2 regions of the Planomonospora antibiotica genome follow, and region 1 is predicted to be linked to the other one. Evidence: riboswitches for the same ligand, from Rfam matches in the RefSeq annotation. Region 1 holds a riboswitch; the other holds the start of a gene.

Region 1 (7,489 bases):
CGCTCCGGCTCAACCGGGTGGCCTGCTCAGGTGCCAGGTCCAGCAGGTCGCGCACCGCGTCTTCAGTGCGTTTGGTGGCCAGGGCCTCCAGCGCGCCGGAGGTGGCGAAGATGACGATCAGCAGGGCTCCGTCGAAGACCTGTCCGATGGCCGCGGCGCCGATCGCCGCGACCACCATGAGCAGGTCGACGTCCAGCGTCTTGTCCCGCAGCGCTCTCAGGCCCGACAGTGCGGGTTCCCAGCCTCCGGCGGTGTAGCAGGCCAGGTACAGGGTCCACCACAACCAGGAGGGTGCTGCGGCCAGCTGGGCCAGGCCGCCGGCGGTGAACAGCGCGGTGGCGGCCGCCGCCCAGCGCACCTCGGGCAGCGACCACGTCCCGGCCCGCCATGCCGAGCCGGGGCGAGGCGAAACGGGGCCGGCCTCGGTGCCGGGAATGGTTCTCACGTCGGTCATCACCCTGGAAGCATATATGCGCATTCACGCAGATACGCAAGTAGCGGGGTTCGGGGGTATGCTGACGGACATGCACACGTCGCTGCCGGACTTCGACATGCCGACCGAGGAACAGGTGCACCTGGCCGCCGAGTCGTTCCGGCTGCTGTCCGATCCCACCCGCATCAAGATCCTGTGGGCGTTGCTGCAGGGCGAGTCGAACGTCGCCTGCCTGGCCGAACTCGCTGACGCTGCCCCCACCGCGGTCAGCCAGCACCTGGCCAAGCTCCGTCTCGCGGGCCTGGTCAAGGGCCGTCGCGAGGGCACCTTCATCTACTACAGCGCCGCCGACGAGCACGTGCGCCGCCTGCTGACCCAGGGCCTGTTCCACGCCGACCACATCGACCGCGGGGATGGGCCCTCCTCCGGTCACGTCCCTGCCGGGTGCGTCGAGGATCTCTAGCGGGGAAGGTCACGCGCTCCTTGCGCGGTGCGCCGGAACCCGTCGACCGGGCGCGCAACACCTGCGGCGAACCGGTCGGCGCGGCCGGCCGTCGGTTCGTCCACCGGTTCGCCGTGCATATCGGCTTCTCACCCGCCCCATGGACGCGCGCCGGCCGATGGCGCATCGGTCTCGGACACGCCCCCCTTCTTCCACGACGTTTACCCGTAGGAGAAGCGACCGGCACGGAGAGTGACATAGGCTCGATTGTGTGATCACGAGTGTCCGGTCGTCGCTCGCCCGGCTTCCTGGAACGCCAGGGTTGTGGGCCGGCGTGCTCGCGGCGCTCGTCGTCTTCCATGTGCTCCTCTGCTCGACCGGGTCGCACGCGCACGCGGAGGAACTCCCTGCCTCCTCTTCCTCCTCCGCATCGACTGCCTCTCATGAGCATTCCCCGGCGCACTGGGGTGATCACAGGCATTCCCCGTCGCCCTCCGGCGGCCATGAGCATCCGGTGACCTGCGACGCTCCTGCCGCCCAGGCGGCTTCCGGCCAGCGACAGGCCACCTCTTGCCCGCCGCCACTGATCGGCGGCTGGCCTCCGATCAGTCCGGCCGTCTCCGGCGAGACCTCCGGACCCGCGCTCGGACGGCACGCTCCCGATCCGGCACGGGCCTTACCGCGCTCCGGCGCCTACCTCCTCAACCTGCTCTGCGAGTCACGGGTGTAGATGCCCCCGGCGGGCCATGCCGTCCTCGCCTGCCGATCGACGATCTCCTGTTCGTCCGGCAGCCGTCTTCCGGCATGTCCGCGCCTCCGCACGCATCCTGACCGCGATCTGCGCAGTGCTGAGGAACGCCAGATGAAGAACCTGCACGCGAAAACCCGTGCCCCGATGACGAGCGCTCCAGGGGCCTCCTCCCCCGCCGACCTGGTCGGCGACACCCCGGTGCTGTGGATACCGGAACTGTGGACCGGGGGGAGCCACGGCTTCTGGGCGAAGCTGGAGGGCCACAACCCCGGCGGCATCAAGGACCGTCCCGCGCTCCACATGGTCGAGCAGGCCCGCCTGCGCGGAGACCTGCGACCGGGAGCCCTGATCGTCGAGTCGACCAGCGGCACACTCGGCCTCGGGCTCGCGCTGGCCGGCATCGTTCACCGCCACCCGGTGACCCTGGTGAGCGATCCGGGCATGGAACCGCTGATGCACCGGCTGCTGACCGCCTACGGCGCCCGGATCGAGACGGTCACCGCGCCCCACCCCGCCGGCGGCTGGCAGCAGGCGCGCCGGCGGCGGGTCGGTGAGCTGCTGGAGCAGCATCCCGGTGCCTACTGCCCGGACCAGTACAACAACCCCGACAACGTCTCCGCCTACGAGCGGCTCGCCCGGGAGCTGGCCCGCCGGCCGGGCCGCATCGACGTGCTGGTGTGCAGCGTGGGAACCGGCGGCCACAGCGCCGGGATCTTCCGCACCCTGCGCCGGATCTACCCCGGGGTGCGGCTGGTGGGCGTCGACACCGTCGGCTCGACCATCTTCGGCCAGCCCGCCCGCACCCGGCTCATGCGCGGCCTGGGCAGCAGTATCCATCCCCGCAACGTCGACTACGGCGCTTTCAGCCAGATCCACTGGGTGGCGCCGGGCGAGGCCGTCTGGGCCTGCCGGCGGCTCGCGGCGGCCAGGTACGCCACCGGCGGATGGAGCGTGGGCGCGGTGGCGCTGGTGGCCTCCTGGCTGGCACGTACCGAACCCGCGGGCACGCGGATCGCCGTGGTCTTCCCCGACGGCCCCGAGCGCTACTTCGATACCGTCTACAACGACGCCTACTGCGCCGAACGCGGACTGCTCGACGCCAAGCCGGAACCCGAACCCGACGAGATCGCCCATCCGTCGCAGGCCGAGGTCCTGCGGTGGACCCGCTGCGACACGGTGACCGACCCGCTGGAGGGCCGCGCGTGAAGGCCACCGTCGCCCAGGTCCGCTCGTTCAACCGGCCGATCCGGCTGCTGCTGGTCAACCAGCTCACCATCAACGTCGGCTTCTACATGCTCATGCCGTATCTGGCCCTGCACCTGTCCGGTGAGCTCGGGCTGGCGGTCTGGCTGGTCGGGCTCATCCTCGGCGTGCGCAACCTCAGCCAGCAGGGCATGTTCCTGCTCGGCGGGAGCCTGGCCGACCGGATCGGCTACAAACCGATGATCACGGCGGGGCTGGGGTTGCGCAGCGTCGGGTTCACCTTGTTCGGCCTGGCCGAATCACTGCCGTGGCTGATCACCGCCTCCGCGCTGACGGGCCTGGCCGGAGCCCTGTTCAACCCGGCCGCGCGCGCCTATCTCGCCCAGGAGGCGGGTGAGCGCAAGGTGGAGGCGTTCGCCGTCTTCAACGTCTTCTACCAGACGGGCATCATGGTAGGCCCGCTGATCGGGCTGGTGCTGGGCGGGGTGACCTTCCGCTTGACCTGCTTGGTCGCCGCCGGGTTGTTCACCGTCCTGGCCGTCGTCCAGATCCGCGCCCTGCCGGGCCGTTCCGGCAGCAGGGCCGGCGCGCAGGCCGGCATGCTGCACGACTGGCGCCAGATCATCGGCAACCGGTCCTTCCTGCTGTTCTCCTTGGCGATGATCGGCTCCTACGTGCTCAACTTCCAGGTCTACCTGGGCCTGCCGATCGAGGTGCGCCGGCTGACCGGGAGCGAGCTCGGCGTCACCCTGCTGTTCATGCTCTCCGGCGTCCTGGCCATCGTCGGGCAGGTCCGCATCACCGCGTGGGCCAGGCGGCGCTGGACGGCGGGGCAGGCGATGGCGCGGGGCCTGGGGCTGATGGGCACCTCGTTCGTGCCGCTCGCCCTGGCGGCGTCCCTGGCCCCCGCGTTGCCGGGTACGGCGCCTTGGCCGGCGCACGCTCTGGCCCTGGCACCGGTGCTCCTGGCGACCGGCCTGCTGAGCCTGGCGGTCATGATCGTCTACCCGTTCGAGATGGCGACCATCGCCGCGCTCGGCGGGGAGCGCATGATGGGCACCTACTACGGCTTCTACAACACCCTGTCGGGTCTCGGCATCGCCGCGGGCAACCTGCTGACCGGCGCGGCACTCGACGCCGGGAGGCAGGCGGGGATGCCCGGCCTTCCGTGGTGGGTGATGGCCGCGGTCGGGGGCGCTTGCGCCGTGGCGGTGCTCGCCCTGGACCGGTCGGGCCGGCTGGAACCGGGCCGGCAGCCGCAGGCGACCCCGGCCTGACCGCCGCCGGGCGGCCCGCAACGGCGGATCCTTTCCGCGGGACCGGCGGGGCGTCTCGCCGACGACTCCATCGGGGTGGCCCAGGTGAGGCCCCGGGTCCTGTGGCATCTGCCCAGGCAGGCACGATCACCGGAGCGACAACATTCACCTCCTATGATGAATAGTAGATTCCGGCATGCCTGGACGGCTCGCTCGCGCGGGCCGCCATGTCACCACGGTGCACCACCACACCGTTCTACACCGGAAATCTCCTGGTAGATCGCGACTCCCTCTCCATCGGAGTCCTCCCTCGCAGCGACGCCTGGCAGCGGGTGATCACGTAAAGATCACTTCTTTGCATCGGATTAGGGTCATATGACCGGCTGTTTACTACTATGCTTCGTTGCGCGCTGGCCGAAAGGGCCGGCATGCCTCATCCCGGGCGAAGCGCCCGGGAGCCGGGGAACCACCGCACCTGGGGTGAACCACGTTCCGTGGAAGGGCGTCCTCCCGCCCGAACCCGTCAGCTAACCCGGCCGGCCGAAGGAGAGGAGAGTGCGTGGCGGCCCCGTCGCCCACGTCCCCCATGTTCCGCCACCGTCTGGCCGCGACCGCCTGCGTGATCTCCGCGTTCGGAGTCGTCTTCGGTCCCCCCTCCCCGGCCGCCGCAGCCCCCAAGCCCCGCGAGGCCGAGCTCCGCAAGGAGCTGAACAAGCTCACCACGAAGGTCGACGCGCTCATCGAGGCCTACGCCGCCAAACGCGAGTCGCTGAAGAAGGCGCAGAAGGCCGAGAGCGTCGCCAAGGAGAACCTGAGCAAGGCCGAGGACGCCTACGCGGAGGCCAAAAAGCAGGTCGACTCCATCGCCCAGCTCCGCTACCAGAGCGACTCCGGTGATCTGCCCGCACTGCTGTTCGGCGACGGTGACATGAGCGGTGCGGCCATGCTGGAACAGCTGGCCGCCCAGCAGGGCGCCTACCTCGACGGTTTCGCCCGCAGCAGGGACGCCAGGAAGCAGGCCTCCGACCGGGCCGCGCAGCTCACCGAGGACCTGCGCCGGGAGAGCGAGCACGTCGAGGAGCAGCGCAGGGACGCCGAGGAGCTGATCGGCGCCATCAAGAAGAAGATCGATCAGCTCGTGCCTTTGGGCTCCGGCCGCCGCGCCAACGGCACCTGGGCGCCCCAACTCCCCAATGGTGCCGACAACATCACCGACCGCACCCGTAACATGCGCGAGGCCATCAGGAAACGCTTCGCCCTGCCGTACGCGGTCGGCTGCTACCGGCCGATCAACGACGGCGGTGAGCACCCGCTCGGGCGCGCCTGCGACTTCATGATGAGCGCCGGCGGGGCGATGCCCTCGGCCGCCAACCTCCGGCTCGGTGACGAGATCGCCGCCTGGGCCGTCAAGAACAAGGACAAGCTCGGCGTGAAATACGTGATCTGGCGCCAGCGGATCAACCACGGCTCCGGGTGGCGGTTCATGTCGGACCGCGGGAGCGTGACCGCCAACCACTACGACCACCCGCACATCTCGATGTACTGAAAGCAAAGAGCCTCACCGACGGGCTGCTCACCGGCGCTGATGAGCAGCCGGGGTAGTGACGCGCAGGCGCAGCTCAGGTGCAACGCAGGCGAGGATGTCGCGATGATCACTCAGGCGATGGGTGAGCGGCCAGCCCGGGCGGCCCGGTGAGGCTGGGCGAAGCCGCGGCTCCGATCAGCGCGGGCGCGCCGGGCGATGGTGATGGCCCGGGCAGCGGTTCCCTCGGCGGGCACGCCGAGGGAACCGATGACGCCGGTCGGCAGCAGCCCTTGAGCGTTGACGCGGTAGCCGGTGTCCAGGCATAAGGAGCTCTCGTTGATGGCCCTGCCGCGCCGGACGCATCTCGCAAGCGCGCGAAAGGGTGGTCAGGGGCGCCTTCGATGCCGCCCGCGTGCCCGCAATGAGGGGTGTCCCGGCCCCGTGTGACCTCCTGCGAGGGCCGGTCGCCTGCCGAGGAGCCGACCGCCGATCACCATTCCGCCCCCGATCACACCCGCGATCACGAGCAGGACGCTCTTGGGGCTGCTGCCGGGTCCATCGGTGACCGAAGACACGGCGGTCGTGCTCCCGGAGTCCCGTTCAGCGGCGGTGGCGTTCGGGGCCACGGTGCCGGTCCGGTCACCTCCTACCGCGGGAACCGTTGTCCCTCCGCCGGCCTGCCCGGCCGGCCCCGTGCTCGCGGGAGCCTCCGTGGAGGTCTCCCGCGGCTCGGCCTCGGCGGTCCGGGCCGGCACGGGTTCGGCGGGGTCGTCGTCGTGACGCGCGTAGGCGCCGGTGGCGAAGGGCAGCGGCAGGTTCTTCTTTCCCTTGCCCGGACCCCACTTGGTGATGACGTAGTCGACCTTGATGTGGCCCAGGCCGCCGTTGCCCCGCACCGTCAGCGCCTCGGCGTCGAAGGTGCCACCGGTCAGCTCGGCGAAGGTCTTGGCGTCCAGATCCAGCATGATGCCGCGGCTGGACGGCTCGCCCGGACCGCGGTCGCCGACGAAGAACGGCGCCTTCCTGCCCTTGTAGAGCACGTAGCCCTCGGTCAGCAGCGGCCATGACGGGGAAGCGGCCAGGCCCTTTTGCATTGGTTTGCCCGAGGCCGGCAGACCGGTGTCGCCGTTGCGGCCGGAACCGTCGTCCCAGAAGTAGGAAGCGGTGGTCGAGCCCTTCAGCATGACCGTCTGGTGGGTGTCCGCGTGGGCGGTACCGGTTGGAGTCGCGCCGATCGTGAGGGCCAGGATGGCGGCGCTCAGGGCACGGGCGTGGGTGGCGGGGCGGGCGGTGGGGACCATGAGGAAGGAGGACCCTTCGCGAAGGGGACAGGGCGTTCCTCGGCCTGGGAGCCGCGCCGCAGGCGGAACCGGTGCGGCCGCTCCTGGGGCCTTTCCTTCATGGGATCCGCTGGAGGTGGCGGGAGGAGAGCATCGAGGGTGCGGTGCGGTTGCCGAGTGGAAGGCCTCGGTCACCTCTGCCCGGGAGGTTCGCTACCGCGACGGCCGTTGCGATCACGGCCGGGGTCTCTCTGCTCTGCGGCGGCTGTGAGCCGCCGGTCGTGGCGTCGACGGCGCGACGGCCAAGGCCGGCCCCGTACCAGGCGTGCACGCCGCCGCAGGGAGTCACAGCAGGCGTGGGCACCGTCTTATCGGGGGGCGTCGCCCGCCCATCACGGGCACCGGAGCCGTCAGGTAGAGCGGTCCGGACCGCTCGTGCTCGCCCTGCGGGGAAGACCTCCGCCGTGTGCAGTGCACGGTTCAGAGCCTGGCGAGGATCTCGTTCATCTGCTCGATCTCGGCCTGCTGGGCGGTTTCGATGGTCTTGGCCATCTCCTTGGCGTCGGGGTTGGCGCCCTGTGCCTGCTCGGTCTTGGCCA
Region 2 (7,489 bases), on a different contig from region 1:
GATGCCCTGCGCCTGCTCGGTCTTGGCCATCTCGATGGCGCCGCTGTGGTGAGCGATCATCATCTCCAAGAACATGCGGTCGAACTCCGCACCCGTGGCCGCCTTGAGTTTCTCCATATCCTCCTCGGTCATCATCCCGGACATGGCGTGCCCGCCGTGACCTTCCGCCGGAGCCGTCGGTTTCCCCCAGGCCGACAACCAGCCCGTCATGGTAGTGATCTCCGGATCCTGGGCGGCTTTGATCTTGGCCGCCAGGTCCTTGACCTCCGAATCCGCAGCGCGTGTCTGGGCCAGCTCAGCCATCTCCACGGCCTGCTGATGGTGCACGATCATCGTCTGTGCGAACGTCACGTCGGCGTCGTTAAAGGCCGCACTGGGCGGCTGGCTGGCCGCCGTCGTCGTCGGAGCACTGGTCGCCGCACCGGTGGGAGCGGTCGCTGAATCCTCGCCGCCGCAGCCAGTCAGGAGAACCAGCGCCCCGATCCCGGCCACGGCGCTCAGCGTAAGCCGAGCGGACAGAGATCGCTCGTCGATCATGCTAATGCCCCCTTTAGAAAGTCCCCGAATATGCCCGGACCGCACCGCAGGCGGATCCGGAGCCCTCTGGCACGGATCCGGCCCCCGAATGCATAGCCAGCGGCCGTGCCGAGCGCAGCAGGTATGTTCCCGTAGAAGAACGGGCCATTCCACCAGGCCGGGGCCCATAGAGGCGGATCTTGACTGGTGCAGGCATTGCCGGATCACGACCGAGGCCGGCCTGCTTCATGGCCTGTACCAGGCTGGTCTGTACCGGGGCCGGGCGGGCTCGTGCTGCTGGGATGGCGGGTCGCCGCCTTCGCTGGGGAGGGGTATCGCGGGTAGCCGTAGCCGACGACATCGGAGGTGGGTCGGATGCGCCGCTCGACTTTGCCCTTGTCGGTGTTGCCCTCGATCGTGGTGATCGTGCCGTCCTCGTTGTCGCGCTCCACCAGGCCCATATGGTCGATCTTGTAGATGCCGCGATCGTCGTCGCTGTCGAGGTCGAAGTAGACAAGGGCGCCGGGTTTGGCCAGGTGGCCCCAGCGGTGGCGGTCTTGGAACCATCCGGCCCAGGCGATGGCGTAGGCGTCCGCGCCGATGACGGACCGCAGGCCGGCCTGTTCGCCGACCCAGGAGATGAACATCGCGCACCAGGGTGCGTTGGCGTAGTTCTCCATGACTCCGCCGTCACGGGCCAGAGTCTCCTGTGCGCGCTGCGAGGCCATGTACCAGGAGTGGAACTTGGTGCCACCGCCGACGGTGTTCTCGGTGATGCCGATCTGCTTTTCGGCCACCTTGAGCAGCGACTCTGCCGGGGTGGGTTTCTTTGGGGGCAGCTTGCCGGCTGGTGGCGGTGCGGCGCCTTTGCTCAGGCGCGCATCGTCAGGCTGGGTCTGCTGGGGCGCATCGGCCATGAAGGCGGGAGCACCGATGGGCAGGGCGCAGGTGATGAAGGTTATGCAGACGGCGGCGCGTAGCAGATTGTCGGGAAGAAGCGGAGAAAAAACATGACGATCGCTCATGTGAGGTCTCCCTCCTGCCTCGCCCACCGGGCCGGTCCTTAGTTCTGGCGGGTAGGCCTCGCGAAATGCTGGGTGGGCAGGAGCACGTGCATCCCGCGATACGCTCCTCGGCATCGCAGGATCCGGTCCACGCAGATGTCTGCCACACAGGAGCGTTATACCCCTCTTCGTTGCCATATGTCGGAATATGGGGAAGGTCTATCGCCCGGCGGGAGGAGGAGAGGAGGGCTGCCTTTCCGCTTCGGTCCGGCGTCGCTCCATCATGTGCCGATTGGGCGGCACCGGGCTGAAGATCAGTACATCGAGATGTGCGGATGGTCGTAGTGGTTGGCGGTGATGCTTCCGCGATCGGACATGAAGCGCCAGCCCGAGCCCTGGTTGATGCGCTGGCGCCAGATCACGTACTTGACGCCGAGCTTGTCCTTGTTCTTGATCGCCCAGTCGGCGATCTCGTCGCCGAGCTTGAGATTGGCCGCCGAGGGCATCGCACCACCGGCGCTCATCATGAAGTCGCAGGCGCGCCCGAGCGGGTGCTCGCCGCCGTCGTTGGCCGCCCGGTAGCAGCCGACCGCGTAAGGGAGGCTGAAGCGTCTGCTGATGGCATCGCGCATGTTCCGGGTGCGATCGGTGATGTTGTCGGGCCCGTTGGGCAGCTGGGGAGCCCAGCTGCCGTTGGAGCGGCGGCCGGAACCCAGCGGGACAAGCTGGTCGAGCCTTTTTTTGATGTCGCGGATGAGCCGCTCGGCCTCCTCGCGCTGGTCCTCGACCTTCTCGGCCTCCCCCCGGATCTGCTCGGTGAGCCGGGCGGCCCGCTCGGCGGCCCGCTTGCGGGCGTCCCGGCTACGGGTGAACCCCTCCAAGTGGGCACTCTGCTGGGCGAGCAGCTGCTCCATCAGCGCGGCGCCGCCCATGTCACCGGGGAACAGCAGCGCCGGAAGGTCGCCGGAACTGCTCTGGTAGCGGAGCTGGGCGATGGAATCGACCTCGCCCTTGGCCGCGGTGAATGCCTCCTCGGCCTTGCGCAGGTTCTTCTTGGCGACGCCCTCGGCCTTGTGCGCCTTGGCCAGCGACTCGCGCTTGGCGGCGTAGGCCTCGATGAGGGTGTCGACCTTCTTGTTGAGCCTGGCCAGGTCCTTCCTGAGCTCGGCCTCAGTGGGCTTGGGGGCCGCGCTGCCCGCGGTAGGGACGCCGAGGATGAAACCGAGTCCCGCGGCCAGGAAGGCGGCCACGATCGCATGACGACGGAACGCAGGGGATGCGGGGGACGCAGCCGCCACGAACTCTCCTCTCCTTCAGCCGACCGGGTTAGCTGACGGGTTCGGGCTGGAGAAAGCCCTTCCACCGAAGTGGTTCACCCCAGGTGCGGTGGTTCCCCGGCTCCCCGGCAACGCGCCAAGGATTAGGCAGCCCGGCCACCAGGGCCGAGGCAAAACGAAGCATAGTAGTAAAGACTTGGTGATATGTACGCAATCCGATACCCGGTGGCGATCAGGCTGTGATCGCCGCTGCCGTGGCGGGTAAGCGGAGAAGAACAGGCCTCCACCAGGGAAGAGCTGTCGCGGAAGGGCGTGATCCTCATCATCACCTTGGCCGGGGCCAGGCTCATCCGGCCATACCTGGCAGAGGGGAACAGCAATGACGATGCCGCAAGCCCTGCTATGGAAAGTAGTAGAAAGTGGTCACGTGTTCATCCCACACCCCACCGCGCCCAATGCTGGACGGCCCCGGCGACGAGCTGTACGGCGATCGCCGCACCGAGCAGGCCCATGATCCGGGTGATGAGGTTCAGCCCGTTGTCCTTGAGGACGCGGCCGATGAGGGAAGAGAACCGCAGCGTCATCCAAGTCAGGACGAGCGCGGCGACCAGAGCCAGAACCACAGCGGTTACCGCAGCGAAGCTGCCGGCTTTTTCCATGTAGAGCATGACGGCGGCGATGGCTCCAGGCCCGGCCAGCAGCGGCGTGCCCAGCGGGACGAAGGCCACGGCGCCGCTTTCGGCGTTGGCGCGCTCTTTGGCGCAGTCGGCTTTGAGTAGATCCAGTGCGATGAGCGCCAGGAGCGCTCCACCGGCGACCTGGAGCGCCTGCAGGGAGATACCCAGCGCGTCCAGCAGGCGATTACCGGCGATCGCGAAGACGGAGACGATCCCTGCGGCGACGAGCACGGACACGCGGGCTGTTCGACGGCGACCGGCCGGATTTTGATTACGGGTCAGGGTGAGGAAGATCGGCACTGCGGCCAGCGGATCGAAGATGACGAGCAGGGTGACGAACGCCTGGACAAAGAGCGCGGAATGGGCGGTCAGAACGGCGATGGACATGACGAGACTCCACGGGACAAGAGGACATCCCCGTCCCCTGGCCTCTGGAGAGTCGCTAGGGGAGCGGGACGGACCGGGGGACCGTGGAGTAGCAGGGCACCGTCCAACGCAGCCACACCGCGACTTCGGCGTCAACCCGCTGGGTGATCATGTCTGCACCTCCTGGCACGCTCAACCTCCAGCCTGACTTCAGTATTCCTTCCAAGCTGATTGAGATCCGTACGCGAAAGCGGGCAGATCCACCGCTCGCTCCCCGCTGCCGGCCACGCCTCCGCCGCCATCAGAAGCAGCGCGGAGGGTGCCGAAGGGTTGCCGGGACCATAGCGCTGCAGGCCGTCGGGGTGCGGCAGATCATCGTTCATGCCGCAACCGAGTGGAGCCCTTCCCCCGAACCGGGGGAAGGGCTCCACTCGGTTGCAGCGGCGGTTCCTATCTGAAGCCGCGCAGGCGCAGGCTGTTGGTGACCACGAACACGCTGGAGAACGCCATCGCCGCTCCTGCGATCATCGGGTTGAGCAGGCCGAGGGCGGCCAGCGGCAGGGCGGCCACGTTGTAGGCGAAGGCCCAGAACAGGTTGCCCTTGATGGTGGCCAGGGTCCGCCGCGACAGGCGGATCGCGTCCGCGGCCACCCGCAGGTCGCCGCGGACCAGGGTCAGATCGGAGGCCTCGATGGCGGCGTCGGTGCCGGTGCCCATCGCAAGTCCCAGGTCGGCCTGGGCGAGCGCGGCGGCGTCGTTGACACCGTCGCCCACCATGGCCACCGTACGGCCCTGCTCCTGCAGCCGCTTGACCACGTCCACCTTGTCGGCGGGCAGCACCTCGGCGATCACCTCGTCGATGCCCACCTCGGCCGCGACCGTCCTGGCGACGGCCTCGTTGTCGCCGGTCAGCAGCACCGGGGTCAAGCCCAGCGCGCGCAGTCGCCGGACGGCTTCGGCGGAGGTCGCCTTGACGGTGTCGGCGACGACCAGGACCGCGCGGGCCCGGCCGTCCCAGCCGACCGCGACCGCGGTGCGGCCCGCCGCCTGCGCCTCGGCGAGCTTGCGCTCCAGCTCGACCGGCAGGTGCTGGGACCACTCGGCCAGCAGTTGCGGGCGGCCGACGAGCACGGCGTGGCCGTCGACGACGCCCCGCACGCCCAGCCCCTCGATGTTGGCGAAGTCCTCGGGGAAGGGCAGCTCACCCACCTGCTCGGCCGCGCCGCGGGCGACCGCCTGGGCGATGGGGTGCTCGGAGGCGTGCTCCAGGGCGCCCGCCAGGCGCAGCACCTCCTCGGCGTCCTCACCGTCGGCCTGGTGCACGTCGACGAGGGTCATCCTGCCCTCGGTGACGGTGCCGGTCTTGTCCAGCACCACGGTGTCGATCTTCTGGGTCGATTCGAGGACCTCGGGGCCCTTGATCAGGATGCCGAGCTGGGCGCCGCGGCCGGTGCCGACCAGCAGCGCGGTCGGGGTGGCCAGGCCCAGCGCGCAGGGGCAGGCGATGATCAGTACGGCGACCGCGGCGGTGAAGGCCGCCCCGGCGCCGTCACCGGTGCCGAGCCAGAAGCCGAGCGTGCCGACGGCCAGCGCGATCACGATGGGGACGAAGATCCCGGAGATGCGGTCGGCCAGGCGCTGCACCTGGGCCTTGCCGGTCTGGGCGTCTTCGACCAGCCTGGCCATCTGGGCGAGCTGGGTGTCGGCGCCCACGCGGGTGGCGCGCACCACCAGCCGCCCGCCGGCGTTGACGGTCGCGCCGACCACGGTGTCGCCGGGCCGCACCTCCACCGGCACCGACTCGCCGGTCAGCATGGAGGCGTCCACCGCCGAGGAGCCCTCCTCCACCACGCCGTCGGTGGCGATCTTCTCGCCGGGCCGGACCACGAAGCGGTCCCCGACCACCAGCTGGTTGCTGGGGATGCGGACCTCGGTGCCGCCGCGCAGCACGGCGACGTCCTTGGCGCCCAGTTCCAGCAGCGCCCGCAGGGCGGCGCCGGCGCGGCGCTTGGAGCGCGCCTCGAAGTAGCGCCCGGCCAGGATGAACGCGGTCACCCCGGCGGCGGCCTCCAGGTAGATGTTGCCCGAGCCGTCGGTGCGCTCGATGGTGAACGCGAACGGGTGGGTCATCCCCGCCGTGCCCGCGCTGCCGAAGAACAGCGCCCACAACGACCAGCCGAGCGCGGCGATCGTGCCGAGCGAGACCAGGGTGTCCATGGTGGCGGCGCCGTGCCGCAGGTTGGTCCAGGCGGCCTTGTGGAACGGCCAGCCCGCGTAGACCACGACCGGAGCGGCCAGGGTGAGCGACAGCCACTGCCAGTGGGTGAACTGCAGGGGCGGGATCATCGCCATCGCTATCACCGGCACGGCCAGCACGACGGAGGTGATCAGGCGGGCGCGCAGCGACGCGAGTTCGTCGGCCGCCTCCTGCGGGGCGGCCTGCCCGGCGGTGTGCCCGGCGGGCGGGGCGGGCAGCGCGGCGCTGTAGCCGGCCTGCTCCACCTGCTCGATCAGCGTCTGCGGGTCGAGGCCCTCGGGGAAGGTGACCTTGGCCTTCTCGGTGGCGTAGTTGACCGTCGCGGTCACGCCGTCGAGCTTGTTGAGCTTGCGCTCGATGCGGTTGGCGCAGGACGCGCAGGTCATGCCGCCGATGGAGAGCTCGACCGCGCCGGTGGCGGCCGGTGGTCTGTCGTCGGTCACGGGGGACATCGACGTCACCGTTCCTTTCTCGCGTCGCGCATGTGCGTCAGTGCGTGTGCTCGCCGTGCGAGCCGGACTTCTCAGGGGTTGCTGCGGGCCGCGGCGTGGGCGCCGTGTCGGCAGGACGGGCGGGGGTCGCCGTCGGGGCCGGGCTCTGGCCGGCGTGGGCGGTGAAGGCCGCGGTCCGCACGACTCCCTCGTGCTGGAAGTCCAGGAAGAGCCGGTAGTCGCCGCGGCTGGGCACCTCGGCGTGGAAGGTGATGCCCGGACCGGCCGCCGTCGTGCCGTCGCCGGGCTCGCCGTCGGGGTGCACGTGCAGGTAGGCCAGGTCTCCGGCGCGCAGCGCGACCAGGTGCCCGTAGGCGCCCAGGTACGGCTGCAGGTCGGTGACCGGCTTGCCGTCCTTGCTCACCGTCAGCGTCAGGGCGCTGGAGGCGCCGGGGACCAGCTCCCCGCCCAGCTCCACCGTGTAGCCGTCGACCGTGGCGGTGCGGCTCACCTCGGGCAGCGCCCTGGGCGTGTAGTCACCGGCGGCGTGCAGGTCCGTTCCCAAGGTCAGCCCATGGCCGCCTTCGGGGGCGAAGTCGGCGAACGCCCGGTAGACGCCCGCCTCCGGCAGGGTCAGCTTCACCGACCAGGTTCCGTCGGCGGCCTTGGCCGGGTGCAGGTGCCGGAAGTCGCCCAGATCGCGGGAGACCACGATGAGGTGAAGCTGCTTGCCGTGCTGGGTCTGATAACCGGTCAGCGGCCGGCCGTCGGGCCCGGTGACGGTGAACCGGAAGTCGGTGGCCTCGCCGGGTGGGACGGTCGTCGTCTGCGGGGTGAGGGTGTAGCCGCTTTCGGACATCTGAAGGCCTCCTGGAAGGGACGCCGGGGCCGCCGCGGCGGGTCGGCGGGGAGTCGCGCTCGGGGCCTCGTGGACGGTGTGGGGTTGCGCGGCGGGTGGGGA

The links. A riboswitch is a leader RNA that binds a small molecule or an ion and turns the genes downstream of it on or off. The one in region 1 is predicted to bind cyclic di-AMP.
Region 2: it holds a riboswitch for cyclic di-AMP, as region 1 does, so the genes downstream of both, IEZ06_RS34000 (coiled-coil domain-containing protein) here and IEZ06_RS23970 (coiled-coil domain-containing protein) in region 1, are expected to answer to the same signal.

The regions. Positions count from the first base shown of each region.
Region 1 covers NZ_BMQE01000029.1:60,688-68,176, forward strand. The annotation lists gene IEZ06_RS23950 (heavy metal translocating P-type ATPase) at 1-454, opposite strand, end outside; gene IEZ06_RS23955 (ArsR/SmtB family transcription factor) at 525-896, shown strand; gene IEZ06_RS23960 (PLP-dependent cysteine synthase family protein) at 1,738-2,832, shown strand; gene IEZ06_RS23965 (MFS transporter) at 2,829-4,106, shown strand; cyclic di-AMP (ydaO/yuaA leader) riboswitch at 4,505-4,641, shown strand; gene IEZ06_RS23970 (coiled-coil domain-containing protein) at 4,645-5,631, shown strand; gene IEZ06_RS36580 (hypothetical protein) at 5,997-6,911, opposite strand; gene IEZ06_RS23980 (DUF305 domain-containing protein) at 7,371-7,489, opposite strand, start outside.
Region 2 covers NZ_BMQE01000076.1:10,610-18,098, reverse strand. The annotation lists gene IEZ06_RS34010 (DUF305 domain-containing protein) at 1-537, opposite strand, end outside; gene IEZ06_RS34005 (CHAP domain-containing protein) at 741-1,541, opposite strand; gene IEZ06_RS34000 (coiled-coil domain-containing protein) at 1,835-2,818, opposite strand; cyclic di-AMP (ydaO/yuaA leader) riboswitch at 2,822-2,957, opposite strand; gene IEZ06_RS33995 (MarC family protein) at 3,229-3,861, opposite strand; gene IEZ06_RS33990 (heavy metal translocating P-type ATPase) at 4,291-6,549, opposite strand; gene IEZ06_RS33985 (DUF8832 domain-containing protein) at 6,587-7,489, opposite strand, start outside.